One region of the Caldimonas aquatica genome, then DNA from elsewhere that is predicted to be linked to it. Evidence: predicted binding sites of a transcription regulator. Region 1 holds the regulator's gene; each other region holds the start of a gene.

Region 1 (9,890 bases):
GAAAGCGACCTACCCCTTCTACATGATCCGTCTGGCCGGTGGCCTGCTGTATCTGGGGGGCATGTGCATCATGGCTTGGAACACGGTGATGACCGCGCTGGCTGGCCGTTCGGCCGCCGGACAAGTGCCGGCCGTCCCCGCCCGCGCCTGAGACCGCGAAGGAACGTCAAATGGCTGACCAACAGAAGATTCCGACCTTCTCGCACGAGAAGATCGAGACCAACAACTTCCTCATGATCTTGCTTATCGTGCTCGTCGTCTCGGTCGGCGGGCTCGTGGAGATCGTGCCCCTGTTCTTCCAGCGATCCACCACCGAGCCGGTGGCCGGGCTCAAGCCCTATACGGCGCTGCAACTCGCCGGGCGCGACGTGTACATCCGCGAGGGTTGCTACAACTGCCATTCGCAGATGGTGCGTCCGTTCCGCGCCGAGACGCTGCGCTACGGCCACTACTCGGTGGCCGGTGAGTTCGTCTACGACCACCCGTTCCAGTGGGGGTCCAAGCGCACCGGCCCGGACCTGCATCGCGTCGGCGGCCGCTACAGCGACGAGTGGCACCGCGTGCACCTGATCAATCCGCGCGACGTGGTGCCCGAGTCCAACATGCCCGCGTACCCGTGGCTGGCGACCAGCCCGCTCAACCCGGCCGAGATGGCCCCCAAGATGAAGGCGCTGCGCACCCTGGGCGTGCCCTACACCGACGAGGACATCGCCGGCGCGGCCGAGGCCGTCAAGGGCAAGACCGAGCTCGACGCCGTGGTGGCGTACTTGCAGTCGCTCGGCACCCACGTCAAGTAAGGAGGCCGCCATGCACCTGGACATCAACGATCTTCGTTCCATCGTGACGGTCGTCTCGTTGCTGGTCTTCCTCGGCATCTGCGGCTGGGCATATGCCCGACGCAACCGCAGCCGCTTCGAGGAAGCGGCCCAATTGCCGTTCCAGTCCGAGTGACCGGCCCGAGGAGAACTTCATGAGCGACTTCTTCAGCAACGGCTGGTCGGTCTTCATCGCCGTCACCACTGTCGTCAGCATCGCAGCGTGCCTGCTGCTCCTCATCGTGGCAAGCAAGCGCAAGGTGATGGCAGGCGACAACACCACCGGCCACGTGTGGGACGGAGATCTGCGCGAACTCAACAACCCGCTGCCGCGGTGGTGGATGGGCTTGTTCGTGCTGACCATCGTCTTTGCCGCCGCCTACCTCGTGTTCTATCCGGGCCTGGGCAGCTACCAGGGCAAGCTCGGATGGAGCCAAGCCACCCAGTACCAGGCCGAGATGGAGAAGGCCCGTGCACAGATTGAGCCGCTGTATGCGCGTTTCGAGGGCATGAACGCCGAACAGCTCGTGCAGGACCCGCAGGCCATGGCCATCGGCGAGCGGATCTTCGTCAACAACTGCGCGCAGTGCCACGGCTCGGATGCGCGTGGCAGCAAGGGTTTCCCCAACCTGACCGACACGGACTGGCTCTATGGCGGCAATCACGAGACGATCATGGAGTCCATCGCGAAGGGGCGTCATGGCGTCATGCCGCCGATGGCCGCCGCCGTGGGCGGCGCGCAGGACGTGCGCAACGTGGCGCACTATGTCCTGAGCCTGTCCGGCAGCCCCCACAACGCGATCGCGGCCCAGCTCGGCAAGGCCAAGTTCGGCGCGTGTGCCGCCTGCCACGGGGCCGATGGCAAGGGCAACCAGGCTCTCGGTGCGCCCAACCTCACCGACAAGGTCTGGCTGCACGGTTGGGGCGAACAGGCGATCATCAACATTATCACCAACGGCAAGGACAACCAGATGCCCGCTCACGCCGACAAGCTGACGCCGGCGCAGATTCGAGTCCTCGCCGCCTACGTCTGGGGCTTCTCCAACGGCCCTGCGGCCAGCACACGCACTGTCAACGCGCAATGAACGGATGCCCGCTGGCGATCAGCAGTTCCTGCCGGGGCCGTGTGCCCCGGCCGCGAGTTCCCAAGTGAAACGCAACCCTCACACCATCCCCATCCAGCCGGTTCCCGCCCACGGCGAGACGTCCGAACAGGTCGTCTCGCTGTATGCCAAGCAAAAAAAGATCTACGCGCGCTCGGTGAGCGGGTGGTTCGCGGGGTGGCGGTGGGCGCTGGTGTGGTTCACGCAGCTCATCTTCTACGGCCTGCCGTGGCTCGAATGGAACGGCCGGCAGGCCGTGCTATTTGACCTGCTGTCGCGCAGGTTCTACATCTTCAACCTCGTCTTGTACCCGCAGGACTTCATCTACCTCACCGCGTTGCTCGTCATCTCGGCGCTCGGGCTGTTTTTCTTCACGGCCGTGGCAGGGCGCCTGTGGTGCGGTTACGCATGCCCGCAGACCGTCTACACCGAGATCTTCATGTGGGTCGAGCGCCGCATCGAAGGCGACCGGATCGCGAGAATGCGGCTTGACGAAGGCCCCTGGACCTTCGAGAAGATCTGGCGCAAGACGGCCAAGCAGGCGGCGTGGATCGCGATCGCGTTGTGGACCGGTTTCACCTTCGTCGGCTACTTCACCCCCGTGCGCGAGTTGATAGCGGCTGCCGCGAGCTTCGCCCTCGGCCCCTGGGAGACCTTCTGGGTGTTCTTCTACGGCTTCGCAACGTACGGCAATGCCGGCTACATGCGCGAGCAGGTCTGCAAGTACATGTGTCCTTACGCGCGCTTCCAGAGCGCGATGTTCGACAAGGACACGATGATCATCACCTACGACACGCAACGCGGCGAGCCCCGTGGCTCGCGCTCGCGCAAGATCGATCCAAAGGCGGCGGGGTTGGGCGACTGCATCGACTGCACGCTGTGTGTGCAAGTCTGCCCCACCGGCATCGACATCCGTGACGGCCTGCAGTACGAATGCATCGGCTGCGCCGCATGCATCGACGTCTGCAACGGCGTGATGGACAAGATGGGCTACGAGCGCGGGCTCATCCGCTACTCCACCGAGAACGGCATGGAGCACGGGTGGACACGCGCCCAGATGTTTCGCCGGGTACTGCGCCCGCGGGTGCTGATCTACGGCGCGATCTTGCTCGGCATCAGCCTCGCCTTCGTCGCGAGCATCGCGCTGCGCAGCCCGTTCAAGGTCGACGTCATCCGAGACCGGGGTGCCCTTGCCCGCATCGTGGAGGACGGCCGCGTCGAGAACGTGTACCGGCTGCAGATCATGAACAGCACCGAGCGCGAGCAGCGCTACCGGATCTCGGTGGAAGGCATCGCCGGCATCTCGGTCGCCTCGCACTCGCAGGTCGACATCGCACCGGCCGAATCCCGCTGGGTGGCCGTTCGTGTGCAGGTCCCCCCGGAGTCTGCCGCCGAGCTGGCCGGGCGCTCCAGCCCCATCCAGTTCGCTATCGAGCGGTTGCCGGACGGCGAGGAGGCCGCTCGCACGGTGCACGAGAAGTCCACCTTCCTGGTGCCGCGCTGAACGCAGGAGCCCCCATGAAAACCCTCGAACCCTCCAAAACCCAGCCCCGCGCATGGTGGCGCGAACCTATGATGTGGCTCGTGGTGGGCGGACCTGCGGCCGTCATCCTGGCCGGCGTGGCGACCCTCGTCTTGGCGGTGTCGCGTCCTGATCCGGTGGTCGATCCCGACTACTACCGTCGTGGACTGGAGATCAACAAGACCATGGCCGAGCGCCAGGCCGCGGCGTCGGAAGCCCCGGCCGTCCGCCCCGCGCTCGAGGTCCGCAACCACGCGGCCACGGGTGGAACGCCCGGGCGATGAGCCCTCAAAGGATCAGGCGGCGCGACGATGCGCCGCCGAAGGAGTGCATGGATGGCGCAGCGGTGGATGTGGATCGCCTGGCCCGCGTTTCTGGTGGCGGGCCTGATCGAGATGTTGGTGTTCGCCTTCGTCGACCCGCGTGACCTGCACTGGCTCGGTGGCGGCGCGATCGAGTTGTCGCCGATGGCGATCTACACCCTGGCCTTCTTCCTTTTCTGGGCGGCCACGATGCTGTCCAGCATGCTGACGACCTTGCTGGCGCGCTCGCCCTTCGAGGTCAACCGCTGTCCTCTGACGGCGGATCAGCGCCCTCCTGCTTGCCCGCGCCCGCAGCACCGGTCCGCGTCCTGAAGAGCCGCGGGTCAGCGAGAAGGCGGGCCCGCCGCCAGCGGCGGCAGCGCATCGCACCCGAGGGCTAGGCTCAGCAGTTGTTGGCCGAGTTGACCAGCTTCTGCAGGCCTTCTTGGTCCAAGATGCGAATCTGGCGCTGCTTGACTTCCAGGAGCCCCTCGTCCTGGAACTTCGAGAAGGTGCGGCTCACCGTCTCCAGCTTGAGGCCGAGATAGCTGCCGATCTCCTCGCGCGTCATGCGCAGCACCAGCGAAGACGGAGAGAAGCCCCGCGCATGCAGGCGCTGCGTCAGGTTGAGCAGGAAGGCGGCAAGCCGTTCTTCTGCGCGCATGCTGCCCAGGAGCAACATCACTCCGTGGTCGCGCACGATCTCCCGACTCATGATCTTGTGGAACGAGTGCTGCAGTTCGGTGAACTCACGCGAAAGCGACTCCAGCTGCGAGTAGGGGATGACGCAGACCTGCGAGTCTTCCAGGGCCACCGCATCGCAGGTGTGGCGATCCTGGCTGATCGCGTCCAGCCCCAGCAGCTCGCCGGCCATCTGGAAGCCGGTCACCTGATCCCGCCCGTCCTCGGAGGAGATGCAGGTCTTGAAGAAGCCGGTGCGCACGGCGTAGAGGGACTGGAACGGATCGCCCGCGTGGAACAACGCCTCACCGCGCTTGACCGCCCTGCGGGTGGCAACCAGCGTGTCGAGCTTTTCCAGCTCTGGGCGCGACAGGCCCACCGGCAAGCACAGCTCCCGCAAATTGCAGCTGGAGCAGGCCACCTTCAGTTCGTTGAGTTTGATCATCTTCTTCGCAGTTCCGGTGGAACCCATTATCGGATGGCCGTGGCTTTCCCGAGGTGACCCCGCGTCCCATACGGACTCCTGCCTCGCGGACCGGATCACAGTGGAGCGGGAGCGGGCACGGTGGAGCAGCATGATCATCCTCAAGTACGGGTGGGATTCTTTCGCGTCGCAGCGACCGTGACCTTGAGACAGATCAAGCGCCCCGGAGTTCTGCCTTGGCACAGTGGAGCCACCATGGAGACCGTCCTTCCTCCTCTCGATCGCGAGTTGCTGGCCCGCTTCGATGTGCCCGGCCCTCGCTATACGTCGTATCCCACGGCCGACAGGTTCGTGGAGGCCTTCACGGAGTCGCACTACCGTCAGGCACTGGAGCAACGCGCCAGCGGGGTGGGGGGGCTGCACGCTCCGTTGTCGATCTACGTCCACATCCCGTTCTGCGAGTCGGTGTGCTACTACTGCGCCTGCAACAAGGTGATCACGAAGCACCACGAGCGCGCCGGCGAGTACCTGGACGCGCTCGACCGCGAAATCGCGATGCACCGCGAGGTGCTCGGCTCCGCGCAGGCCGTATCCCAGCTACATTTCGGAGGCGGCACGCCCACCTTCCTATCCGATGCGGAACTGGAGCGCGTGATGGGCAGCCTGCGCCGGGCTTTCCGGCTCGTTCCCGGCGGCGAGTACTCTATCGAGGTCGATCCTCGCACCGTCACTCCCGATCGTCTTGCACATCTCGCGCGGCTCGGCTTCAACCGGCTGAGCTTCGGTGTGCAGGACTTCGACCCCCAGGTTCAGAAGGCGGTCCACAGGGCCCAGTCTCGCGAGAGCGTCGCCGAGCTGATGGCAGCCGCCCGCCAGCTGAGCTTCGAGTCACTCAACGTGGATCTGATCTACGGACTGCCGCGACAGACCCCGGCGTCGTTCGCCCGCACGCTCGAGCAGGTCGGCGAGCTGCGTCCCGACCGCATCGCGCTGTACGCCTATGCGCATCTGCCCGAGCGCTTCAAGCCTCAGCGCCGCATCGATGCCAGCGAGCTGCCGAGCGCTGAGGACCGGATCTCGATGCTGTCGGGGGCCATCGCCAGCTTCCTAGGCCGGGGCTATGCGTACATCGGCATGGACCACTTCGCCTTGCATGACGACGCGCTGGCCGTGGCCAAGCGCCAGGGCCGGCTGCATCGCAACTTCCAGGGCTACAGCACGCAGCCCGACTGCGATCTGATCGGGCTGGGGGTGTCGGCCATCGGCCGCATCGGCGCCACCTACAGCCAAAATGCCAAGACGCTGCCCGAGTACTATGATGCACTCGCGCAGGGGCGTTTCCCGGTGGTGCGCGGTCTCGCGCTCGACAGGGACGACCTCGTGCGCCGTGCGGTCATCATGGCGCTGATGTGCCAGGGGCACGTGGTGTTCGAGTCGATCGAGGTCTCGTATCTCATCGACTTCCGCCGCTACTTCGCCGCCGAACTGGAACGGCTGGCGGCGCTGGCCGAGGAGGGGTTGGTCACGATCGAGCCCGACGGCGTGTGCGTCACGCCCATGGGGTGGTATTTCGTGCGTGGCATCGCGATGGTGTTCGACCGCTACCTCCAGGCCGACCGCAGCCGCCAGCGCTTCTCCAAGATCATCTGATGGTCTCGGGACTCGTCTTCACCGCGTTGTTGATGGGGCTCGCCGGCAGTCCTCACTGCGTGGCCATGTGCGGCGCTGCGACCGCCGGGGTGGGGTGCACCCGGCCGCGCCTGCTGTCGTTCCAGCTCGGCCGTTTGGCCGGCTATGCCACGCTGGGCGCCGTGGTGGCCACCTCGGCTGGCGCCCTTCAGTGGGGGGCCGAGCACAGCGCCTGGCTGCGCCCCTTCTGGGCGCTGTTTCACGTGGCCGTGCTCGCGCTCGGGATCGCCCTGGTCTGGCGCGGTCGTCAGCCGGCTTGGCTCGAAGGTCTGGCTCACCGCGTCTGGCAGGAGATGCGCCACCGCACGCTCGGCTGGTCCAGCCTGCAGGTGCCCTTCGCGGCGGGGCTGCTGTGGGTGCTGCTGCCGTGCGGGCTTCTGTACTCCGCCCTGATGGTGGCGGCACTCGCCCCAGGAGCCGGGCAGGGGGCCCTGGTGATGGCGGCCTTCGCCTTCGGTTCGGCGCTCGGCCTCCAGGTCGGGCCCATGCTGTGGCAGCGCTTCGGCGCCCGGGCGGGCGGGGGCACCCTCGCCGTGCGGCTGGCGGGGGGCTTCCTGCTCGCCTCGTCCGCGTGGGCCCTCGGCCATGGCGTGTGGTCCAAGGTGGCCGCCGGGGTGTGCTGAGCGGGCTCGGGTGGCGCCCCTGGGCGCGCCACCGCCTCCAGGTACGTGGGGCAAAGGCGGGCGCCGCCTCACGGTTGACCCCCCGAGGGGCCGGCCCAGCCCCGTCTCCCGCAGGGGTGGTGAAAGTCGTCTGAAAGCCGCCCTGACTTAGAATCTTTCGTTCGCGCAAGAACCCGATACCAACCACGTTCCGCGGAGCTTTCTCACATGTACCAGCACATCAAGGTGCCCGAGGGTGGCCAGAAGATCACGGTCAACCCGGACTTCTCGCTCAACGTTCCCGACAATCCCATCATTCCGTACATCGAGGGGGACGGCACCGGCTTCGACATCACGCCCGTGATGATCAAGGTGGTCGACGCTGCGGTGGCCAAGTCCTACGGTGGCAAGCGCAAGATCCACTGGATGGAGGTCTACGCCGGCGAGAAGTCGACCAAGGTGTACGGCCCGGACGTGTGGCTGCCCGAGGAGACGCTGCATGCCGTGCGCGAATACGTGGTCTCGATCAAGGGCCCGCTGACCACCCCGGTCGGTGGCGGCATCCGCTCGCTGAACGTCGCGCTGCGCCAGGAGCTGGACCTGTACGTCTGCCTGCGCCCGGTGCGCTACTTCAAGGGCGTGCCCTCGCCGGTCAAGGAGCCCGAGAAGGTCGACATGGTGATCTTCCGCGAGAACTCGGAAGACATCTACGCCGGCATCGAGTTCGACTACCAGAGCGACAAGGCCAAGAAGCTGATCAAGTTCCTGCAGGACGAGTTCGGCGTCAAGAAGATCCGCTTCCCGGAAACCTCGGGCATCGGCATCAAGCCGGTCTCCAAGGAAGGCACCGAGCGCCTGGTGCGCAAGGCCATCCAGTACGCCATCGACAACGACAAGCCGTCGGTGACGCTGGTGCACAAGGGCAACATCATGAAGTTCACCGAAGGCGCGTTCCGCGACTGGGGCTATGCCCTGGCGCAGCGCGAGTTCGGCGCCGAGCTGATCGACGGCGGCCCGTGGTGCAAGTTCACCAACCCGAAGACCGGCAAGGACATCGTCATCAAGGACGCCATCGCTGACGCGTTCCTGCAGCAGATCCTGCTGCGTCCGGCCGAGTACTCGGTGATCGCGACGCTGAACCTGAACGGCGACTACATCTCCGACGCGCTGGCCGCGCAGGTCGGCGGCATCGGCATCGCCCCGGGCGCCAACCTGTCCGACTCGGTCGCGATGTTCGAGGCCACCCACGGCACGGCGCCGAAGTACGCCGGCAAGGACTACGTGAACCCCGGTTCCGAGATCCTGTCGGCCGAGATGATGCTGCGCCACATGGGCTGGAAGGAAGCCGCCGACCTGATCATCAGCTCGATGGAAAAGGCCATCCAGAGCAAGAAGGTGACCTACGACTTCGCCCGCCTGATGGACGGCGCGACCCAGGTCAGCTGCTCGGGCTTCGGCCAGGTGATGATCGACAACATGTGATCCGCCGCGGCCCGGCACGGCCGGGCCGGCCGGTCCAGATGGAAACCCCGCTTCGCGAGAAGCGGGGTTTTTTCTTGGCTGGCGCATGGCGCCGAGCTGGGGCCTTGCGGCGTGTGCCCGGCTCAGTGAGCCAGCACGAAGTGGGCAATGATGCCGGTCGCAGCGGCCACCAGCACGAAATCCGAGCCCACGCGCACCCAGTGGTGGCCACGTGGCGGGGCGCTCAGGCGGTGGGCGCGCCAGTCATGCACCACGTGGTGGCGGTAGGCGACGGGCAGCCGGGCACCGCGGTGGAAGTGATGGCGCGGCGCCGCGACGCGGACGGGCTGGACCACGACGACCGGGGGGTGGGCCGGGCGGGCAGCGGGATGGCCGTGCACGGGGCCATGGCGATGCTCGACGCGGGGGGCAGGGGCGTGGCGGTCACGCGGCTGGGCGTGGGCCAGGCCGGCCTGCAGGCCGAGGGCCAGGGTGGCCAGGGCGATCAGGGTGCGTGCTTGCATGAGGCTGCTCCTTGGTGAACGGGACAGCTTCAGTGTGCAGCGCCACCCTTTGCGTCTTGCGTGCGGCGGCAAACGGCGGGTAAGGCTGTGTAAAGACGCGTGAAGCGGGAGCGACAGGCGCTCCCGTGCCAGGCTAGCGGCCGAGTTCCTTGGCCGTGACGCCGGCGATGCCCCAGTTCTCCTTGGGCACCTCGGTGATCCAGACACGCACGTTCGCCACCGGGGCGCCGACGGCCTCGACCAGTGCCTGGGTGACCTTCTCGATGACGGCCTTTTTCTGTTCTTCGGTGCGGCCTTCGATCAGGTAGATCTGTGCAAATGGCATGGGGTTGTCCTCTGTCGGAAAAGGTGAAAGGGGCGTCACAGCGGGACGGTGGCGAACTTCGCGGTGACGGGGATGAACGGCGAGCGGGTGTTGTCCACCACCTGCAGCACCCAGCGCCCCCGCTCGTCCTTCAGCCACTGGCCGCCCACGGCCGGCGTGGAGCACACGTTGAGCGCGGGCATGCGCCCCGCGAAGCTGAGCGGGCCCACCACGGTACGGGCCTGGATGCGGCGCAGGGCCTGGCCCAGCGAGGGCCGGGTCGGCTCGGCCGCCTGCTGGATCACCTGTGCTGCCAGGTCCACCAGCGCGTGGGAGAAGCCCAGCGTCTGGATCCATTGCCGTCCGGTGCGCTGCTCGTATTCGCGCACGATCTGGGCCGAAGTCTCGCCGGTGAGGCCGGAGCGGAACGGCCAGGCCGGCGACCACCAGACCTCGTTGCACA
Region 2 (9,890 bases), 1.2 Mb from region 1:
TCGCGGGGCTCGTGCTGATGCATTGGGGCACGACGCGCGCCGGCGCGGGCGAAGGCTTTGCCACCGGGCTCGCCTGCGCCGTCGCCGCGCTCGCCTGCTGGACGGCCTATGCCTGGCTCAACGCGCGGTGGCTGCAGCGCCACCCCGAGCTGCCCAACGCGGTGTGGACCAACCTGCTCGGCGTGGCCACCGTCCTCGGGCTGCTGCCGGTGGTGGCCTGGATGCCGGGGCATCCTGCCGACACCGAGCTGCTGCGGGCCGCTCAGTGGCCGCTGTTTCTCGCCATCTCGCTGGCGATGGGGCTGGGGGCCTCGTGGCTGGCGACCTGGCTGTGGAACCTGGCCAGCCAGCGCCTGCCCACGTCGCTCGCCGGGCAGCTCATCGTCAGCGAGACGCTCTTCGCGTTGGCCTACGGCTTCGCCTACGAGCAGCGCTGGCCGACGGGCCTCGAGCTGGCGGCGGCCGCGCTCTTCACGCTGGGCATCGTGGCCGCGATCCGCGGGCATCGCTGAGGCGGCGCGGCCCGCCGGGGCGGCCGGCCCTGGCGCAGCAACCGCCGGCTTGGCTTCACAATCCATCCCAGACGCCGCCGCCCGCCCCCGCTCCATGCCGCTGGATCGCCGCCACTTCCTCCGCTCGCTCGGCCGCAGTGCTGCGGCCCTGGCGCTGGGCAGCCTGTTCGGCTCGTCCACGGCGCCCTTGGCGCGGCGGGCGGTGGACGAGCCGCGCTGGGCCCACGAGCCCTTCACGCTGGGCGTGGCCAGCGGCATGCCACGGCCGGAGTCGGTCGTGCTGTGGACGCGGCTGGCGCCGCGCCCGCTGGAGCGGGACGGCGGGATGCCCCCCGAGGCGCACGGGGTGCACTGGGAGGTGGCCGAGGACGAGTCCTTCGCGCGAGTGGTGCGGCGCGGCGAGGTGCTGGCGCGCCCCGAACACGCGCACAGCGTGCACGTGGAGGTGACGGGGCTGACGCCGGGCCGCGTGTATCACTACCGCTTTCGCAGCGGCGACGCCTGGAGCCGCACGGGACGCACGCGCACCGCGCCCCCGGAGGACGCGGACGTCCCGCACCTGCGGATCGCGCTGGCGTCGTGCCAGCATTACGAGCAGGGCCACTACGCGGCGCACCGCGAGATCGCTGCCCAGGACCTGGACTTCGTGCTCTTCGTCGGCGACTACATCTACGAGTCGAGCAACCCGCGCTACAAGCTGCGCTCGCACGGCGGGCCCGTGCCCACGCGGCTGGAGATGTTCCGCCGGCGGCATGCCCTGTACAAGCTCGATCCGGATCTGCAGGCCGCTCACGCGGCGCACCCCTGGGTGCTGACCTGGGACGACCACGAGGTCGAGAACGACTACGCGAGCGACACCTCCTGGCTGGGCGAGAACCCGCACGCCTTCTTGCGCCGGCGCGCCGCGGCCTACAAGGCGTACTTCGAACACCTGCCCGTGTCGCCCTCGATGGCACCGCAAGGCGCGTCGATGCGCATCCACGAGCGCTTCGTCTGGGGGCGCCTGGCCGAGCTGTGGACGCTGGACGGCCGCCAGTACCGCAGCCCGCAGGCCTGTCCCCGAGCCGAGGGCGACCTGGGCGGGCGCGTGCTCACCTACTGCGACGAGTTGGCCGACGAGGGCCGCACCGTCTTGGGGCACGCGCAGGAGGCGTGGCTGATGCAGGGCCTGGCCGGCAGCACGCGGCGCTGGAAGCTGCTGGGCCAAGCCAGCCAGATCAGCTCCTGGGGCATCGACACACCGTTGGGACGCAGCGTCTACAGCGACGCCTGGGACGGCTACCCGAGGGCGCGCGAGCGCTTGCTGCGCGGCCTGCACGAGGCGGGCGTGCGCGACGTGGTGACCCTCGGAGGCGACGTGCATCGCCACGTGGCGGCCCAGTTGCGCCTGGTGCCGAACGACGACCGCACCCCCATCGTCGCGAGCGAATTCGTCACGAGCTCGATCACCACGCGCGGCCTGCCCGAGATGGCGATGGCGCTGATCCGCGCGGCCAACCCCGACCTCGTCCACGCCCGGGGCGACGAGCGCGGCTATGCGCTCTTGGACGTGCGACCGCAGGCGGTGCATTGCACCTTCCGGGCCACCGAGTTCCCGGTTCTGCCGCAGGCGAAGTTGCGCACGCAGGCGGCATTCGCCGCGGTCGCCGGCGTGGCCGGGGTGCAACGGGATCTCTAAGGCCCGGCGCTCGGCCGCCCGGAGCCCGGCCGTGACCCCCGCGGGGGGTGGGGCGCAAGAGCTTTGTTGCATCCGTGCGGGCTTGCCCCCGCCCCCTCCCCCGCGACCCCGGGGCCAGATGGGCCGCAGAGTCCCTCCAATTCGGGATATCGCGCATCCTCGGCCGCCCGCACACTGTCGATACCCGAGAACCGATATGCCCGAGGTGTCTCATGGCCAGCTTCTCACTCCCGGCCTGGATGCAGCCCTGGATGCATCGCGATCCCGCCCCTGCGCAGCCGCCGGACGCCGCCGACCTGGGCACCGAGCTGGGGTTGGAAGCCAGCCTGCCCGACGAGCAGGCCGGCTGGCTCGTGCCGCAAGGCGACGACGGAGGCCACGCCGAGACGCGCCCCGCGCCGCTGGACCGCCACCCGCCCGTCTGAAGGCAGGCGGCGCGCCGCGGCGTCAGCGCGGCATCACGACGGTGTCGATGGCGTGGATGACCCCGTTGTCCGCCATCACGTCGGCTTGCACGACGCGCGCCGCATCGACCTTGACGCCGCCTTCGGTCGTGAGCGTCAGCTCCTGCCCCTGCACCGTCTTCACCTTGCCCGGCTTGACGTCCTGCGCCATGACCTTGCCCGGCACGACGTGGTAGGTGAGCACCGCGCGCAGGCGGTCCTTGTCTTTCAGCAGCGCATCGAGCTGCTCCTTCGGCACCTTGGCAAACGCTTCGTCCGTGGGCGCGAACACCGTGTAGGGCCCCCGCCCCTTGAGCGTGTCGACCAGCCCGGCGGCCTGCACCGCACTCACCAGCGTCTTGAACGAGCCGGCGGCGACCGCCGCGTCCACGATGTCCTTGGCCCAGGCGCCCGAGACCAGGCCGGCACCCAGGGCAGCCGCGGCGAACCATGACTTGAGTTTCATCTGTGCTTTCCTGCTGAGTCAGACCCCGCGGTTTCGGCTCGAGGCCGGCAGGTGCGACGCGGCCCCTGCCCGCAGCCGCGCGGGGCATGAGCGGCTGCCGTCTTGCGGCCGCCTGCGCGACCGTGGGACCAATATAGACTCATCGGTTCAGCACGTAAACTCCATGGTTGTTTCACGACTACTTCGTACTCGATGGAACGAAAACGTTCAACTTGCGGCGGGGATGCCTAGAATGGGGCATGGCCCGCTTGTCCTTCCGCGAACAGATGCTGCGCGCCCGCGAGGATGCGATCCTCGCGGCGGTCAACCGCCTGTTGGCCGAGAAGGGCTTCGACCTGATGACGGTGGACGAGGTCGCCGCCGAGGTGGGCATTGCGAAGGCGAGCCTGTACAAGCACTTCACCTCGAAGGAGGAGCTGGCCGCCGCAGCGATGATCCGCGTGCTCGACCGCGCGCTGGCGTTCCTCGACGAGCGCCAGGCGCGGGCGGACGTGGGGCCGCTGGAGCAGTTGCAGGCGGTCGTGCGCTGGACGATGGAAGTCCAACTGGCCGGCGAGATGCCCTCGTTGCCGGCTCAGAACTCGTCGCTGCGGCAGGCGCTGCTGGCGAACCGCGACTACATGGACCGGCTGGTGGAAGTGAGCGAGCGGCTCGGGCGGTGGATCGCCGAGGCGCAGGCCTCGGGCCTCATCGACCCGGCATTGCCGGCGGAGGTGGTGCTGTACACGCTGTTCGCGCGGGCCTGCGATCCGGTGCTGAGCCTGCTGAAGGCGGGCGGCCAGTACAGCGACGACGAGATCATCCGCCACCTGCTGGCCACCTGCTTCCATGGCCTGTGCGGTGGGCCGCGCAAGCCCGCAGCGGCCTGAGCGACGGAGGGCCGGAGCCCGAAGCGTCGTCAAGACAAAGCCAAAGCGGAAAGCGGCCCGGCCGGCGGGGCCGCTCGAGAGGGAACGGCCCGGCCTTGAACTGGCCGGGCGGGCGGGATCAGCGGATCAGGAGCACCGGCGTCTTGCAGTCGGCCAGCACCTTGGTGGCGACGGAACCGAGCACCAGGTTGCCCAGCGCGTTGTGGCCGTGCGAGCCCATGACGAGCAGCTCGAACTTGCCGGTGGTCGCGGCCTTGGTGATGACCTCGGCGGGATGGCCCACCTTGAAGCTCGTCTTGGCCTTCAGGCCCTGCTTCTCGAAGAACGTACGCACCGGCTTGAGGACCTTCTCGGCCTCGTCGGCGTAGTACTCGGCCAGTGTTTGCTTGTCGATGACGGCGGCCGCGCGGGGGGGCACGGCCGGCACGGCGGTGAGCAGCGTGTACTCGTGCGCCGGACCGAACAGTTCGTCGTGCGCGGCCACATAGCCCAGCATGCGCTTGGTGAAGGGACTGCCGTCCACCGCAATCAAGATCTTCATCGTCACTCCTGTCGTGTGCAAACAAGCCGAGCTTCGCCGACCGGGTGCTGGCCGGTCTTGACTCACGTCAAGCCGATGATGCGCGTGCAGCGCCCCTCGGACGGGCTCGGCGCCGCGCATGGTGCCACACGCCGCGCGCGGCCGCAGGCCGAAGTCCCCGCAGGACGGTATGGCGCTCTAAACGGAACGCGTGTAAACGATGCCGTGTTCCTTGTCCCCTATCCGGGGGATAGGGGCGCAGCGCGGCGGGGGTTACAGTCCTTCTCAAGCTGTGAACAGACATACCGCCCGTCTGCGGCTCGAAGGCCGCGGGCCGGCGCCCGATCAGCGCCGCAGCCCCGCCGTGCGCGGCGCTCACCTCTCCCAACGACGTCCTTGACTGGACTTGCCACCCGCCTCCCGGCGGGTGTTTTTTTGCTCCCCCTCACACGAAGCCGCCCTGCAAGGACTCGCGCAGATGGGCCACGAGCGCCTGCACGGCCCGGGGCACGACCGGACTGTAGGGGCGGATCGCGTAGATGCGCTCACCGAACGCGCCCACCGGTCGCCACCGGGGCAGCACGGCGCGCAGGCGGCCTGCTTGCAGCGCCTGTTGCGCGCTGAAATCGGGCAGCACGGCGAGCCCCAGCCCCTGCAACGCCGCTTCGCGCAGCACCTCGCTGTTGTTGGCCGCGAAGCTGCCCCGCACCGGCACCGTGACCCGGGTGCCGTCGCGGGCCTCGAAGCTCCACGCCGGCGCGGCGCCTGGGCGCGGGTACGCGAGGCAGTCGTGCGCCTCGAGCTCGCGCGGGTGGGTGGGCTCGCCGCGCCGGCGCAGGTAGGCGCGGCTGGCCACCAGCCAGGAGCGCGTCTCGCACAGGGCCCAGGCCACGTGAGTGTCGGGCGGGCTCGCGGTATGGCGGATCGCGAGATCGAAGCCCTCCTGCGCCAGCGAGACGAGCCGGTCGGACAGGTCCATCTCGACGCGCACCTGCGGGTAGCGCCGCAGGAAGTCCGCCAGGCGCGGCACGATCTGCTGCCGCCCGAGCGCGACCGGCGCGGTGATGCGCACGATCCCGCGCGGCTCGCCGGCGAGGTCGCGTACGCTGGCGAAGCTGCGCTCGATCTGCTCATAAGCCTCGCGCGTGGCCTCCACGAGCTGCTGGCCCGCTTCGGTGAGCCGCACCGAGCGCGTGGTGCGCTGCACGAGCGGCACACCGGCGGCCCGCTCGAGCTCGGCAATGCGCTGGCTCATCGCCGCCTTGGAGATGCCCAGCCGCCGCGCGGCGCCGGTGTAGCTGCCCTGTCGCGCGAGCTCGCCCAGCGCATGGACGTGCGCCCACAACCCCTCGATGCGTGCATCGCCCATCGTCGTGTCCCTCATGAGGCCCGGCGGCCGGCCGCCCGAAGCCGGGCCGACACCCCCTGGGGGGCAGTGCGCCAGCCCCGGGGGCAAAGATACAAAGCCCCTCGTCCCACCGGCCTGGCCCGTGGGCGAAACATGGCGTCGATTGTTCACCGAACTGAACAATGATGTCAGTCGATCGACCTTGGCGCACGGGCCACCGCTGCCTAGACTGGTCGAATCGCACGCATTGCACCGAGGAGACGACATGGGCGCTGCCGAACGCATGGAAGTCGGCCTGAAGGCCGAGGTGGGCCACTGGATCGCGGGACAGGCGACCGCCGGGCGCGCCCTGCGCCGCCAGGACGTCTACAACCCCGCCACCGGCGCGGTGGCCCGGCAGGTGGTGCTGGCCGAGCCCGAGGACGTGCAGGCGGCGGTGGCCGCTGCGAAGGAGGCGCTGCCCGGCTGGGCGCAGACGCCCCCGATCCGCCGTGCACGGGTGATGTTCAAGTTCCTCGAACTGCTGAACCAGCACCGCGACACCCTGGCCGCGATGATCACCGCCGAGCACGGCAAGGTGTTCACCGACGCGCAGGGCGAAGTCACGCGCGGCATCGAGATCGTGGAGTTCGCTTGCGGCATCCCGCAACTGCTCAAGGGCGACTACACCGAGCAGGTGTCGACCGGCATCGACAACTGGACGATGCGCCAGCCGCTGGGCGTGGTGGCCGGCATCACGCCGTTCAACTTCCCGTGCATGGTGCCGTGCTGGATGTTCCCGGTCGCGATCGCCTGCGGCAACACCTTCGTGCTCAAGCCCAGCGAGCGCGACCCGTCGCCCTCGCTCTTCATGGCCGAGTTGCTGAAGCAGGCCGGCTTGCCCGATGGGGTCTTCAACGTCGTGCAGGGCGACAAGGTCGCCGTCGATGCGCTGCTGGAGCACCCGGACGTGAAGGCGGTGAGCTTCGTCGGCTCGACGCCCATCGCGCACTACATCTACGAGCGCGGCGCGCATTTCGGCAAGCGGGTGCAGGCGCTGGGCGGCGCCAAGAACCACATGGTCGTGATGCCCGACGCGGACCTGGACCAGGCGGTCGATGCGCTGGTGGGCGCGGCCTACGGCTCCGCCGGCGAGCGCTGCATGGCCATCAGCGTGGCGGTGCTGGTGGGCGACGTGGCCGACAAGCTCGTGCCGCGCCTGGCCGAGCGCGCCAAGGCGCTCAAGATCAAGAACGGCATGGAACTGGACGCCGAGATGGGCCCGATCGTCACGCGGCAGGCGCTCGACCGCATCTGCGGCTACATCGAGGACGGTGTGGCCAGCGGCGCCACGCTCGTCGTGGACGGGCGCGGCTACCGGGTGCCGGGCCATGAGGGCGGCTTCTGGCTGGGCGGCACGCTGTTCGACCACGTGACCCCCGAGATGCGCATCTACCGCGAGGAGATCTTCGGCCCCGTGCTCTCGTGCGTGCGCGTGAAGGACTTCGCCGAGGCGGTCGAGCTGGTCAACGCGCACGAGTACGGCAACGGCGTCGCCTGCTTCACGCGCGACGGCCACATCGCACGCGAGTTCGCGCGCCGCATCGAGGTGGGCATGGTCGGCATCAACGTGCCGATCCCGGTGCCGATGGCGTGGCACGGTTTCGGCGGCTGGAAGCGCTCGCTGTTCGGCGACATGCATGCCTATGGCGAAGAAGGCGTGCGCTTCTACACCAAGCAGAAGTCGGTGATGCAGCGCTGGCCCGAGAGCACGCCCAAGGGCGCCGAGTTCGTGATGCCCACCGCGAAGTGAACGGCGCCGGGTGGCGCGCGCCGAGGGCGTAGCGAGCCTGCGCGCGCCACCCCAAGTCGCGTCCTGCCGTCACGTCCCGATGACGCCCCCGTCCGCGCGGCGGACCACCACGGTGGACGAGCGCGGACGCCCTCCGTCGGGCCAGCGCGAGTAGCGCGTGGGGTCGGCCGGATCGCTGCGGTCCGAGGGGGACTCGCCGGGGTGCTGCACGTTCAGGAACATCGTGCGCAGGTCGGGCGTGAACGTGAGGCCGGTGATCTCGCAGTTCACCGGGCCGGTGAGGAAACGGCGCACCTCGCCCGTCGCGACGTCACAGGCCAGCAGCTGGTTGTTGCCGAAGCGCGCGAACTCTCCGCGGTGCAACTGCGAGGCGTGCGCGTCGGTCTGGATCCACAGCACCCCGCGGCTGTCGAAGGCGATGCCATCGGGACACGCGAAGAGGTCGCCCAGGATGTTGCCCCGCGCCTCGGGCCGCTCGTTGGCCGGGTCGCCGGCCAGCACGAGGTGGTCCCATGTGAACGAGGTGGCGTCGAAGTCGCCCGCCTCCTTCCAGCGGATGATGTGCCCCATCACGTTGCCGGCTCGCGGGTTGGCGGCGTCCACATCGGGGTGGCCGGGCTGCCCCCGACGCGAGTTGTTGGTGAGGGTGCAGTAGACCTCGCCGGAAAGCGGGTCGATCGCGAGCCACTCGGGGCGGTCCATCTTGGTCGCGCCGAGCAGGTCGGCCGCCTGGCGGGTCTTGATGAGCACCTCGCCCTGGTCGGCAAAGCCGTGGGCGGCCGTGAGTGGGCCGGTGCCGTGCAGGAGCGGCAACCAGCGGCCACGGCCATCGGCGTCGAAACGCGCCACATACAAGGTGCCGTGGTCCAGCAGCTCGCGATTGGCGCGCGCACCGCCGGGGCGGATGGGGTCGCGCGAGACGAACTTGTAGATGTACTCGAAGCGGGCGTCCTCGCCGGAGTAGACGACCGCCCGCCCATCGCGGGTCACCGCCACCCACGCGCCCTCGTGCGCCGCCCGGCCGAGCGCGGTGCGCTTGACGGGCGTGGAGGTCGGATCCAGCGGGTCGATCTCGACGATCCAGCCGAAGCGGTTCGGCTCGTGGGGGTGCTTCTCGGCGTCGAACCGCTCGTCGTGCTCGTGCCAGCGGTACCAGCTGCCGGGGCGCAGCCCCCAGCGCCGCGCGTGCTCATCGGGCGTCTTTGGCCCGCTGAAGTACCCGATGAAATTCTCCTCGCCCGTGAGGTAGGTGCCCCAGGGCGTGCGCCCGCTCGCGCAGTTGTTCAACGTGCCCAGGACCCGCTCGCCCAGCGGGTCGGCGGCGGTGCGCATCAACGGGTGGCCGGCTGCCGGGCCCGCGATCGCGATCGGGGTGTGCACGGTGATGCGGCGCGCGTACCGCGAGGGTCTCACCATCTGCCAGCGGCCGTCGGGCAGGCGCTCGACCTCGATCACCGACACGCCGTGGGCGGCCTGCGACTTGCGCACCTTCTCCGGCGTCCAGGGCTGCATGCCGTCCGGATGCAGCAGGCCGTCGTCGGTGTACTCGTGGTTCATCGCGAGCAGGCCGCGGCGACTGCCGTCGAGCGGGTAGTAGTGGATGCCGTCGTGGTGCATGCCCAGTTGCAGCGCCTGATCCTCGGCGGTGTTGCTCGCATCGGGCTTGAAGGGCGGCATCTGCCCGGCGATGCCCACCGGCTCGCCCCACGAGGCGATGACCTGTGCGACGTAGCCGGGTGGCACCACGATGGTGTCGGCTCGCGAAGGCGGGACCGACTGAAAGCCCAAGGCCCCGCGCGTGGAGAACGCGCGTGGACCGGGGGCGCCGCAGGCGGCGAGCGCCGGGCCGAGCAACCCGGCCCCCAAGGCCGAGAGGCCGCCGCACAACCAACGCCGACGGCCCGCGTCGCTGAGGCTGTGAATGTCCGGGTTGGAGGACCGATTCGAGTCCTCCATCGTCGCGTGGTCCTTGGGCATGCTCACCTCGTCGGGGTCATGCCCGATTGTGACGCTGCGGGGCGCCCTCGCGGCAACGGTACGGCGCCCTTCAATGGCGGATCGCGCCCAGCACCTCGTCCACGCTGTGCGTCACGTCGGTCGAAGGAACGTCCGCGAAATCCCCGCGCAGGACTTTCAGCGCGTAGCGCTCGCGGTTGATCTCGTCGGCCGTGCGCACGCCGAGGCGACGCAGCAGCGGCAGCGGCGGGCACCAGCCTTGGATGGCATGCTGCAACAGGAAGGCCGCGACCACCGCGGGCAGCG
Region 3 (9,890 bases), 1.6 Mb from region 1:
TGACGGCCGAGAAGTCCTCCACCCACAGCGACACCGGCGAGTGCTCGAAGAGCCCGCGCGCATACGCTTCGCTCGCGACGAGCTGACGCTCCGCCTCCACCCGACGGCTGATGTCCTCGATCGAGACGAGCACCCGGTCCCAGCGCGCCTCGTGCCCGGGCAGCACCTTGCCATGCACCAGGATGTGCAGGGGGCGGCCGTCGAGGGTGTAGTTCACGGTCTGGTTGGCGAAGCCGCCCCGACCCTCCCACAGCGAGGCCAGCTCCTCCACGAAGGAGTCGAACATCGCATCGCGGAACACCATGTCGAGCCGGGAGACGAGCTGCGCCATGTCGCTCGCGCCGAAGAGCTCCAGCGTGCGCCGATTGACGCGCAGCACCTTCACGGCGCGCGAGCAGGCCTGCACGCGGCTGCGGTCGGCGCTCAGATGGGTGCGCAGGTCGGTCACGCCTTCGCTTCGCCAGGCATCGAAGAGATCACGCACGGCGCTGTAGTCTTCGAGCCAGAGCGACACGGGCGCCAGCTCGAACATCTGCTCGTCGTCGTTCGCATCCACGCGCGAGGCCGGACCGGCCGGTGCGGTATCGGGGGCAAAGAAGGTCATGCGGCGTCAGTCCTTTCTCGTCTCGCGCATCAGCGCCTCGATCTCGTCCGGGTGGACCGGCACGCCGCGCGTGAGCAACTCGCAGCCTTCCGGCGTGACGAGCGCATCGTCTTCGATGCGGATGCCCACGTGCCAGTAGCGTTCGGGCACGCCCTCGGCCGGCCGCACATAGAGGCCCGGCTCGATCGTCACCACCATGCCGGGCTGCAGGATGCGCGAGGGCTTCTTGACGACGCGGCCGCCCAGGCCGTCGGGCTGCTCCACTGCAGGCTCGTCCTCCTGCACGTAGCTGCCCACGTCGTGCACGTCCAAGCCCAGCCAGTGGCCGGTGCCGTGCATGTAGAACTGCCGGTAGGCCGCCTTCTCGATGACGTCGTCCAGGCTGCCGTGCCGCTCGCGAGAGAGCAGGCCCAGCTCGAGCATGCCCTGGGCGAGCACGCGCACCGCGGCATGGTGGGCGTCGCGCTGGCGCGCCCCGGGGTGGGTCGCCGCGATGGCCGCCTCCTGAGCCGCCCGCACGAGTTCGTAGAGTTCGCGCTGCGGGCCGGTGAAGCGGCCGTCGCAAGGGAAGGTGCGCGTGATGTCGCTCGCATAGCCGTCCAGCTCGCACCCGGCGTCGACGAGCACCAGCTCGCCGGGCACGAGCGGCGCGTGGCCCGCGGCGTAGTGCAGGATGCAGGCGTTGGCCCCGGCCGCGACGATGCTCGGATACGCCGGCGCCTGCGCGCCTTGCCGGCGGAACTCGTGCAGCAGCTCCGCTTCCAGGTGGTACTCGCGCCACGTCTGCCCGGGGGCCTCGCGCAGCCAAGCGGCCGAGCGCTGCATCGCGCGCACATGGGCGCAAGCCGAGATCTGCGCGGCGCGGCGCATCGCCGCTTGCTCGCCGGCGTCCTTCACCAGCCGCATCTCGTCCAGCAGGGCCGTGAGGTCGCGTTGAGCGCGCGGCGGCTCGGCGCCTTGACGCTCTTTCGCGCGCACCGCCTCGATCCAGCGCGCGATGCGGGCCTCCAGGCCCTCGTGCACGCCGAACGGCCACCACACCGCGGGCCGGCCCGAAAGCAGGGCAGGCAACTGCTCGTCCAGCGTCTCGACCGGCAAGGCGCGGTCCACACCGAGCGTCTCGGGCGCGGCCTGCGGTCCCAGGCGCACGCCGTCCCAGATCTCGCGCTCGGGGTCGCGGGGGCGGCACCACAGTGTCGAATGCCCTTCGTCGTCGATGGCGAGCCAGGCCTCGGGCTCGCCGAAGCCCGTCAGATACCAGAAGTAGCTGTCGGCGCGGAAGGGGTAGAGCGTGTCGCGGTTGCGCGGGCGCTCGGGGGCGGTGGGCAGCAAGGCGAGGCCGCCGCCGGCGGCGCGAAGGGCCTCGGCCACCCGTCGGCGGCGTTCGGCAAAGACTGAGCGGTCCATGAGGGTGTGTGCTTGGGGCTACGCTGGGGACCGGCGCCGGGCCGAGGCTGCGAACGAAGTCCCGTCCCGGCGGCTGGGCGTCGAAGGTTCAGCGCCAGTCTATCGAACCTCGCCCTCCTCATTCACTCGATTCACGGGAGACCGATTCATGGAATACCGCCGCCTCGGCCGCTCCGGCCTGCAAGTCAGCGTCCTGTCCTACGGGTCGTGGGTGACCTATGCCAACCAGATCGACACCCGCGCGGCGCGCGAATGCATGGCGGCGGCCTTCGATGCCGGCGTGAACTTCTTCGACAACGCGGAGGTGTACGCCGCAGGGCAGAGCGAGGTGCTGATGGGCGAGGCGATCAAGGCGCTGGGGTGGCCGCGCCTGTCGTACGTCGTCTCGACCAAGTTCTACTGGGGCCTGAGCGAGGGGCCCAACCAGAAGAACACCCTCAACCGCAAGTACCTGATGCACGCCATCGACGGCTCGCTCAAGCGGCTGCAGCTCGACCACGTGGACCTCGTGTTCTGCCATCGGCCCGACGCGAACACGCCGATCGAAGAGACGGTGTGGGCGATGAGCGACATGATCCGCCAGGGCAAGGCCCTGTACTGGGGCACGAGCGAGTGGAGCGCCGACGAGATCCGCGCGGCCTGGGAGATCGCCGAGCGCCACCACCTGCACAAGCCGGTGATGGAACAGCCGCAGTACCACCTGTTCCACCGCCGCCGCGTCGAGAAGGAGTATGCGCGCCTGTACGAAGACATCGGCCTGGGCTTGACCACCTGGAGCCCGCTCGCCTCGGGGTTGCTGACCGGCAAGTACCGCCAGGGCATCCCGGCGGGCAGTCGCGGCTCGATGGAGAACCTCAGCTTCCTGCGCGAGCAGCTCACCGACCCGGCCAAGAACGAGGCGGTCGGGCGGCTGGAGGAGATCGCGCGCGAGCTCGACGCCAGCGTCGCGCAGTTGGCGATCGCATGGTGCGCGCGCCATCCGCGCGTGAGCACCGTCATCACCGGCGCTTCGCGCCTGGAGCAGTTGCGTCACAACCTGGGCGCGCTGGAGGTGCTGCCTCGCCTCACGCCCGAAGTGCTCGAGCGCATCGACGAGATTTCGAAGCCTTTGGCGCGCTGACGGCGGCCGCGCGCCCGACGCTCACCGCGCGCCCTCGCGGCGGCCCCTTGCCGGGCGCTGCGTCAGGCCGCCGCAGCGCCCAGCCCCAGCGGGGCCGGGGTGTTCATCAGGATGCGCAGGAACACCGGCCGGTAGGCGCCGTCCGGCGTGGGATCGGCCAGCGGATCGCGATTGCGCGCGAACGCCTCGTCCAACGTCTGGCGGTCGGCCTCGGTCAGCACGCGCTCGGCCACCGGCAGCACCTGCGACTCCTCCACGTGCATGTGGTCGAGGTAGAAGTCCACGTAATTGCGCACCGCCTGCTCGAAGGCGCCGCGTCGCTCCTCGCCCATCATCTCGTAGGCGAGCAGAGCGTGTTCGAGGTCGCGGATGGCGCGCTCGCCTCGTTCGTGCTCCCGATCCAGCCGGTCCAGGGCCTCGTCGCACTCCCGCGTGCGGCTGCGGACCATCGGGAACAGCAGCTCGGACTCCTTGGTGTGGTGCAGCCGCTCCGGGAACTCGTCCACATAGAACAGCATCGCCCGCAACAGCGCGAAGTCCGGGGGCGTGGCGTCGCGCCGGTACTGGTCCAGCAGCAAGACGAGCGAACGCAGCACCGAGGCGAGTGCGCGGTGCTCGTCACGGATGATCTTGAAGGCATTGGCGGCCATGGGGCGTCTCCTCGCGCGGCCCGGCCATCGCGCGGGCAGCGTGTGCGACCGAGCATTCCATGCAGCGGCGCAGGCCGTCTTGCGCTGGATCAAGGGGCGCTGCGGCCCGTGCCCGAGCGACGCATTCCGGGGCGGGCGCCTCAGCGCACCGACACCTCGCTGGCCTTGGCTTGGCGCAAGGCCTTGATGCGGGCGCGGATCTCACGCTCCGTCGGGTCCAGGGGCGGCTTGCCGGCACGGCGGCGCTCGTTCTCGATGCGGCGGCGCACGTCCTCGACCTGCTGCATCTGCAGCCGCACGAAGTTCGCCAAGTCCTCGACGGCACCCAGCCCGCCCGGCAGCACGGTGTGCGGCAGCTTCACGGCCTTGCCGTCGTCGAGCACGAAGGCCACGTAGCAGCCGCCCAGCGGGCCCAGCAGCCGCTTCTCGACGACGTGCACCTCCTTGATCCGGGCCACCGGCGCTCGCCGCGCCGAATGGCGCCACCCGCGCCGCCATGTGACGAACTTGACGCTGCAAGCCACCCGCTCCCAGCGCCAGAGATCCCAGCCCATCGCCGCGCCCCAGGCCAGCGCGGCCAGCGGCCAGCCCCATCCCCAGCCGAACGCCACCGCGGCCCACACCGCGGTACCCGCCGCGGCGACCGCCGCCCAGACCGGGTAGAGGTCCTGCTCGCCGGGCGTCCAACTGCTGCGGTGGTACACGCACGAATCCACGTGCGCGCCCGACAGCGGCTGCGCCGCCAGCACCACGGCACGCACCGCGCGCAGCACGCCGGTGTGCATCAGCATCATGAGCACCAGACTGGCGGCCAGCCCCGCCAGGGACAGCAGGCTCATCGTCCAACCCTCTCTTGCGCTCCGCCGGCCCCGGCCGTGGCGCGCCCCATCTCGTTCGTGTCGTGCCTCGTCGCGCGGGCGGCGAGGGGTCTTTCAGCGCCCCTGCGTCCGGTGCCGCGTTCGCTTGGCCACGACGCTTTCTACGCCGAAGCGGGCGGCGCGTCCATATTGAGCGCCTGCCATTGCGCGGGCGTACCCACATTTTCCCAGCGGCCGCGGTAGATCTCCACACCGATGAGCCGCTCTTGCATGCCTTTGCGCAACAGGGGGCCGAGCGGGGCCCGGGTGCCGGGGGGCAGCCCCGCGCACAGCTCGCGGCGCATCAGCGCCAGGTTCGCATACGTCCAGCGCTGCCCGTCCGGGCCGGTGCCGTCGGCCAGCCCCAGTCCGTCGGCGCCGATGCCGAAGTCGCCGCGGGGGTGGAAGGGCGGGTTCGGCACGAGCCACAGCTGCGCCAGCCGCCCGCTGTGCACGAAGGCGCGCGCTTGCTGCGCGTCGAACCGGAACTCCGGCGCGAAGATGTCGCCCGAGACGACCCAGAAACACTCGCCCAGCCAGGGCAGCGCCTTCGCGATGCCCCCGGCCGTCTCCAGCGCCCCGCCGTGGTCCCGGCCTTCCATCGAGTAATGGATCTTGAGGCCCCAGCGCGAACCGTCGCCCAGTGCGGCGGGGAACTGCTCCTCCAGCCAGGCGGTGTTGACGACCACCTCGCGCACGCCGGCCGCGGCCAGTGCCTCCAGGTGCCAGACGATGAGCGGTTTGCCGCGCACCGGCAGCAACGGCTTGGGGCAGGTGTCGGTGAGCGGTCGCATGCGCTCGCCCCGGCCGGCGGCCAGGACGATGGCTTTGAGGTTGTCGGTCATGGCGGCAAGAGGAGGCTGGGACGCAAGGCGCTGACTCCGGCTCCGCGGCGGCGAGCCGGGCCGCAGCGCCCAGGCGGCGGAAACCGGCCGATTATCGGGGGACCTTTACAATTGCGGCTTCCTTTCCACCTCCCAGTTCCCTCCGGGCCTCGCACGTGCGCGGGGCCGTCGACAGGTTCCACATGGCCGACACCACCCTGATGGCCAACGCGATCCGCGCGTTGGCAATGGATGCAGTTCAACAAGCCAATTCCGGCCACCCCGGCGCCCCGATGGGCATGGCCGAGATCGCCGTGGCGCTGTGGAGCCGCCACCTGCGGCACAACCCCGCCAACCCCCAGTGGCTCGACCGCGACCGTTTCGTGCTGTCCAACGGTCACGGCTCGATGCTGATCTACGCCTTGTTGCATCTGACCGGCTACGACCTGCCGATCGAGGAGCTGAAGGCCTTCCGCCAGCTGCACAGCAAGACGCCGGGGCACCCCGAGGTCGGCATCACCCCCGGCGTCGAAACCACCACCGGCCCGCTGGGCCAGGGCATCACCAACGCGGTGGGCATGGCGCTGGCCGAAAAGCTCCTGGCCAAGGAGTTCAACCGGCCCGGCTACGAGATCGTCAACCACCACACCTACGTGTTCCTCGGCGACGGCTGCCTGATGGAAGGCATCAGCCACGAGGCCTGCTCGCTCGCGGGCGCCTGGAAGCTCAACAAGCTCATCGCGCTGTACGACGACAACAACATCTCGATCGACGGCGAGGTGGGCCCCTGGTTCCAGGACGACACGCCCAAGCGCTTCCAGGCCTACGGCTGGAACGTCATCGGCCCGATCGACGGCCACGACGTGGACGCCGTGGACCAGGCGATCGCGCAGGCCAAGCACAGCACCGACCGGCCCACGCTGATCGTGTGCAAAACCATCATCGGCAAGGGCGCCCCCACGCGGGCGGGCACCGCCAAGGCGCACGGCGAGGCGCTCGGGACCGAGGAGATCCGCGGCACGCGCGAGGCGCTGGGCTGGCCGCACGAGCCCTTCGTCGTGCCCCAGGAGGTCTATGCGCTGTGGGACGGCAAGACCCGCGGGCAGGCACTGGAGCAGTCGTGGAACGCGCTGTTCGAGGGCTACCGCGCCGAGCACCCGGAGCTCGCCGCCGAGTTCGAGCGCCGCATGAAGGGCGAGCTGCCCGCGCAGTTCGCGCAGATCGCGGTGGACGCCGCGGTGAACGCGCATCAGAAGGGCGAGACGGTCGCCACGCGCAAGGCCAGCCAGATCGCGCTGGAGCACTACACCGCCGCGCTGCCCGAGCTGCTCGGCGGCTCCGCCGACCTGACCGGCTCGAACCTCACCAACACCCATGCCACCCCGGCGCTGCGATTCGACGCCGACGGCCATCCCAACGGCGGGCGCCACATCAACTACGGCGTGCGCGAGTTCGGCATGGCGGCCATCATGAACGGCATCGCGCTGCATGGCGGCTTCATCCCCTACGGCGGCACCTTCCTGACCTTCAGCGACTACTCGCGCAACGCCATCCGCATGGCCGCGCTGATGAAGCAGCGCGTGATCCACGTCTTCACGCACGACTCCATCGGTCTGGGCGAAGATGGCCCCACGCACCAGTCCATCGAGCACGCGTCGGCGCTGCGCCTCATCCCCAACCTCGAGGTCTGGCGCCCGGCCGACACTGCCGAGACGGCCGTGGCCTGGGCGTGCGCGCTGCAAAGCCGCAGCCGCCCGACGGCGCTCTTGCTGTCGCGCCAGAACGTGCCCTACCTGCCCAAGGCGGGGCTGGAGGACATCGCCAAAGGCGCCTACGTGCTGGCCGAGCCGAGCGAGGTGGGCCTCAAGAAGAAGCCCCAGGCCGTCATCATCGCCACCGGCTCCGAGGTGCAACTCGCGCTGCACGCGCAGGCGGCGTTGGCGCAGGAGGGCATCGCGGTGCGTGTCGTCTCGATGCCCTCGACCACCGTGTTCGACCGCCAACCGGCGCAGTACAAGCGCTCGGTGCTGCCCGAGGGCCTGCCCCGTGTGGCCGTGGAGGCGGGCGTGACCGACTTCTGGTGGAAGTACCGTGTCGATGCGGTGGTCGGGATCGACACCTACGGAGAATCCGCGCCGGCCGCCGTGCTGTTCAAGCACTTCGGCTTCACGGCGGAGAATGTGGCCGACACCGTGCGCGTGGTGCTGCGGGGAAAGCGTTCTTGAGCCGCGCGTGCCGCGCCAGGCGGCCGGCGCCACGAAGATTGACTGTCATCACAGGAGCGAAGCCATGACCATCAAAGTTGCCATCAACGGATACGGCCGCATCGGCCGCAACGTGCTGCGCGCCCACTACGAAGGCGGCAAGAAGCACGACATCCAGATCGTCGCGATCAACGACCTGGGCGACCCCAAGACCAACGCGCACCTCACGCAGTACGACACCGCGCACGGCAGGTTCCCGGGCCAGGTGAGCGTCGATGGCGACTACATGGTGGTCAACGGCGACAAGATCCGCGTGCTGGCCAACCGCAACCCCGCCGAGCTGCCCTGGGGCGAGCTGGGCGTGGACGTGGTGCTCGAGTGCACCGGCTTCTTCACCAGCAAGGAGAAGGCCTCCGCGCACCTGAAGGGCGGCGCCAAGAAGGTCATCATCTCCGCGCCCGGCGGCAAGGACGTGGATGCGACCATCGTCTATGGCGTCAACCACGGCACGCTCAAGGCCGAGCACACGGTGATCTCCAACGCCAGCTGCACCACCAACTGCCTGGCCCCGCTGGTCAAGCCGCTGCACGACAAGATCGGCATCGAGAACGGGCTGATGACCACCGTCCACGCCTTCACCAATGACCAGGTGCTGACGGACGTCTACCACGAGGACCTGCGCCGCGCGCGCAGCGCCACGCAGAGCATGATCCCCACCAAGACCGGCGCGGCCGCCGCGGTGGGCCTGGTGCTGCCCGAGCTCAACGGCAAGCTCGACGGCTTCGCGATCCGCGTGCCCACCATCAACGTGTCGATCGTGGACCTGAGCTTCATCGCCAAGCGCGACACCACGGTCGAGGAGGTCAACCAGATCCTCAAAGACGCCTCCGAAGGCGAGCTCAAGGGCATCCTGGGCTACAACACGCTGCCGCTGGTCAGCGTCGACTTCAACCACAACCCGCACTCGTCGGTCTTCGACGCCACGCTCACCAAGGTCAGCGGCCGCCTGGTCAAGGTGTCGAGCTGGTACGACAACGAGTGGGGCTTCAGCAACCGCATGCTGGACACCACCGTCGCATTGATGAACGCGAAGTGACGCGGCGGCGCGGGCCGACCGCCCGCGCGAGCGTCTGACCGACCGCCCCCTCTGCCGGCAGGCATCGGGGGCGGTTTTGCATGGAGAGCGCGTGGACAGAGGGCGTTACAGTGCAGATGTGACAAACACGACAGAGCGGTAAGCGCTTCTCAGCGGGAGCCGACTTTCGTGCCAGCGATCGGCACAATCCCGCGGACTGCCCGGGCCTGCGCACCGGGAATGCCACGCCAACCGGCAAGCAGAGATGGGTAAGACATTTCACAAGGTGATGACGGCGCTGCTGGCCCTGATGCTGGCCGGCGCGGCTGCCGCGGCCGAGCCGCCGCGCACACCGGCTCATGGGTTGCTCGTCAAGATCAAGGACTCGGCCTTGCAGGCACGGGCCGCCGCGGCCGGGGCCCCCAGCGGCACGCAGGCCGGGCCGTCGGAGGCCGAGAGCCGGCGGGCGCATGTCGCCGCGGTCGTCGAGCGCCGGCTGGGCCGGGCGCTGCCGGCCAGTGCGGCGCGCGTGGCCCGGGCCGCGGCTCCCGAGGTGCGAGCGGTCACGCCGCGCGTTCACTTGGTGGACTGGGGCGTCGCCCTGGCTCCCTCGGACGCGGCCCGGCTGGCCACGCAGCTCGAGGAGGACCCGGACGTCGAGTTCGTCGAATACAACGTGATGGAGCGGCGGCTCGAGGTGGTGCCGAACGATCCGCGCTACACCGGACAGTGGTGGCTCAAGGGGCTGTCCAGCTCGTCCTTGGGCGTGCCTCGGGTGTCCACCGCCTGGGACACCGGGGCCCAGCGCGGCGTACCGGGAGCACCGGTGGCGATCCTCGATACCGGCAAGACGTCCCACCCCGATCTCGACGCGAAGTGGCTGAGCGGATGGGACTTCGTCGACGGCGACGCCGATGCCACCGATCCCGGCGACTACACCTCGAACGGCGATTGCGCCGGCACGGCGGCGCAGGACAGCTCCTGGCACGGCACCGCCACGGCCGGCATCATCGCGGCCCAAGGCGACAACCTGCAGTGGGTGGCCGGGGTCCATTGGGCCACGCCGGTCCTGCCCGTGCGCGTGGCCGGCAAGTGCGGAGCGCTCATCTCGGACATCGTCGCGGGCATGCGGTGGGCCGCGGGCCTCGT

The links. Region 1 encodes FNR, which switches genes on or off when oxygen is low (the NO sensors DNR and NnrR bind a similar motif). Its sites were predicted from a motif close to TTGATNNNNATCAA; they were not measured.
Region 2: a site for FNR is predicted at 4,567-4,580, ahead of OMP39_RS14885 (universal stress protein). Genes of this name have one in related genera too.
Region 3: a site for FNR is predicted at 3,861-3,874, ahead of OMP39_RS01390 (hemerythrin domain-containing protein). Genes of this name have one in related genera too.

What each region holds. Positions count from the first base shown of each region.
Region 1 covers NZ_CP110257.1:2,019,404-2,029,293, reverse strand. Annotated here, with positions in the region: gene ccoN (cytochrome-c oxidase, cbb3-type subunit I) at 1-151, shown strand, start outside; gene ccoO (cytochrome-c oxidase, cbb3-type subunit II) at 171-797, shown strand; gene OMP39_RS09190 (cbb3-type cytochrome oxidase subunit 3) at 808-951, shown strand; gene ccoP (cytochrome-c oxidase, cbb3-type subunit III) at 971-1,900, shown strand; gene ccoG (cytochrome c oxidase accessory protein CcoG) at 1,905-3,422, shown strand; gene OMP39_RS09175 (FixH family protein) at 3,437-3,724, shown strand; gene OMP39_RS09170 (hypothetical protein) at 3,776-4,075, shown strand; gene fnr (fumarate/nitrate reduction transcriptional regulator Fnr) at 4,146-4,868, opposite strand; gene hemN (oxygen-independent coproporphyrinogen III oxidase) at 5,103-6,497, shown strand; gene OMP39_RS09155 (sulfite exporter TauE/SafE family protein) at 6,497-7,159, shown strand; gene icd (NADP-dependent isocitrate dehydrogenase) at 7,367-8,620, shown strand; gene OMP39_RS09145 (RcnB family protein) at 8,743-9,123, opposite strand; gene OMP39_RS09140 (2-hydroxymuconate tautomerase) at 9,257-9,448, opposite strand; gene OMP39_RS09135 (ABC transporter substrate-binding protein) at 9,484-9,890, opposite strand, start outside.
Region 2 covers NZ_CP110257.1:3,245,138-3,255,027, forward strand. Annotated here, with positions in the region: gene OMP39_RS14860 (DMT family transporter) at 1-512, shown strand, start outside; gene OMP39_RS14865 (alkaline phosphatase D family protein) at 607-2,190, shown strand; gene OMP39_RS14870 (hypothetical protein) at 2,403-2,615, shown strand; gene OMP39_RS14875 (fasciclin domain-containing protein) at 2,638-3,099, opposite strand; gene OMP39_RS14880 (TetR/AcrR family transcriptional regulator) at 3,339-3,968, shown strand; gene OMP39_RS14885 (universal stress protein) at 4,087-4,509, opposite strand; gene OMP39_RS14890 (LysR family transcriptional regulator) at 4,934-5,872, opposite strand; gene OMP39_RS14895 (CoA-acylating methylmalonate-semialdehyde dehydrogenase) at 6,102-7,628, shown strand; gene OMP39_RS14900 (PhoX family protein) at 7,698-9,605, opposite strand; gene OMP39_RS14905 (DUF2892 domain-containing protein) at 9,676-9,890, opposite strand, start outside.
Region 3 covers NZ_CP110257.1:307,679-317,568, forward strand. Annotated here, with positions in the region: gene OMP39_RS01375 (sensor domain-containing diguanylate cyclase) at 1-604, opposite strand, end outside; gene OMP39_RS01380 (aminopeptidase P N-terminal domain-containing protein) at 611-2,011, opposite strand; gene OMP39_RS01385 (potassium channel beta subunit family protein) at 2,160-3,131, shown strand; gene OMP39_RS01390 (hemerythrin domain-containing protein) at 3,194-3,781, opposite strand; gene OMP39_RS01395 (hypothetical protein) at 3,922-4,620, opposite strand; gene murU (N-acetylmuramate alpha-1-phosphate uridylyltransferase MurU) at 4,761-5,483, opposite strand; gene tkt (transketolase) at 5,666-7,687, shown strand; gene gap (type I glyceraldehyde-3-phosphate dehydrogenase) at 7,752-8,762, shown strand; gene OMP39_RS01415 (S8 family serine peptidase) at 9,007-9,890, shown strand, end outside.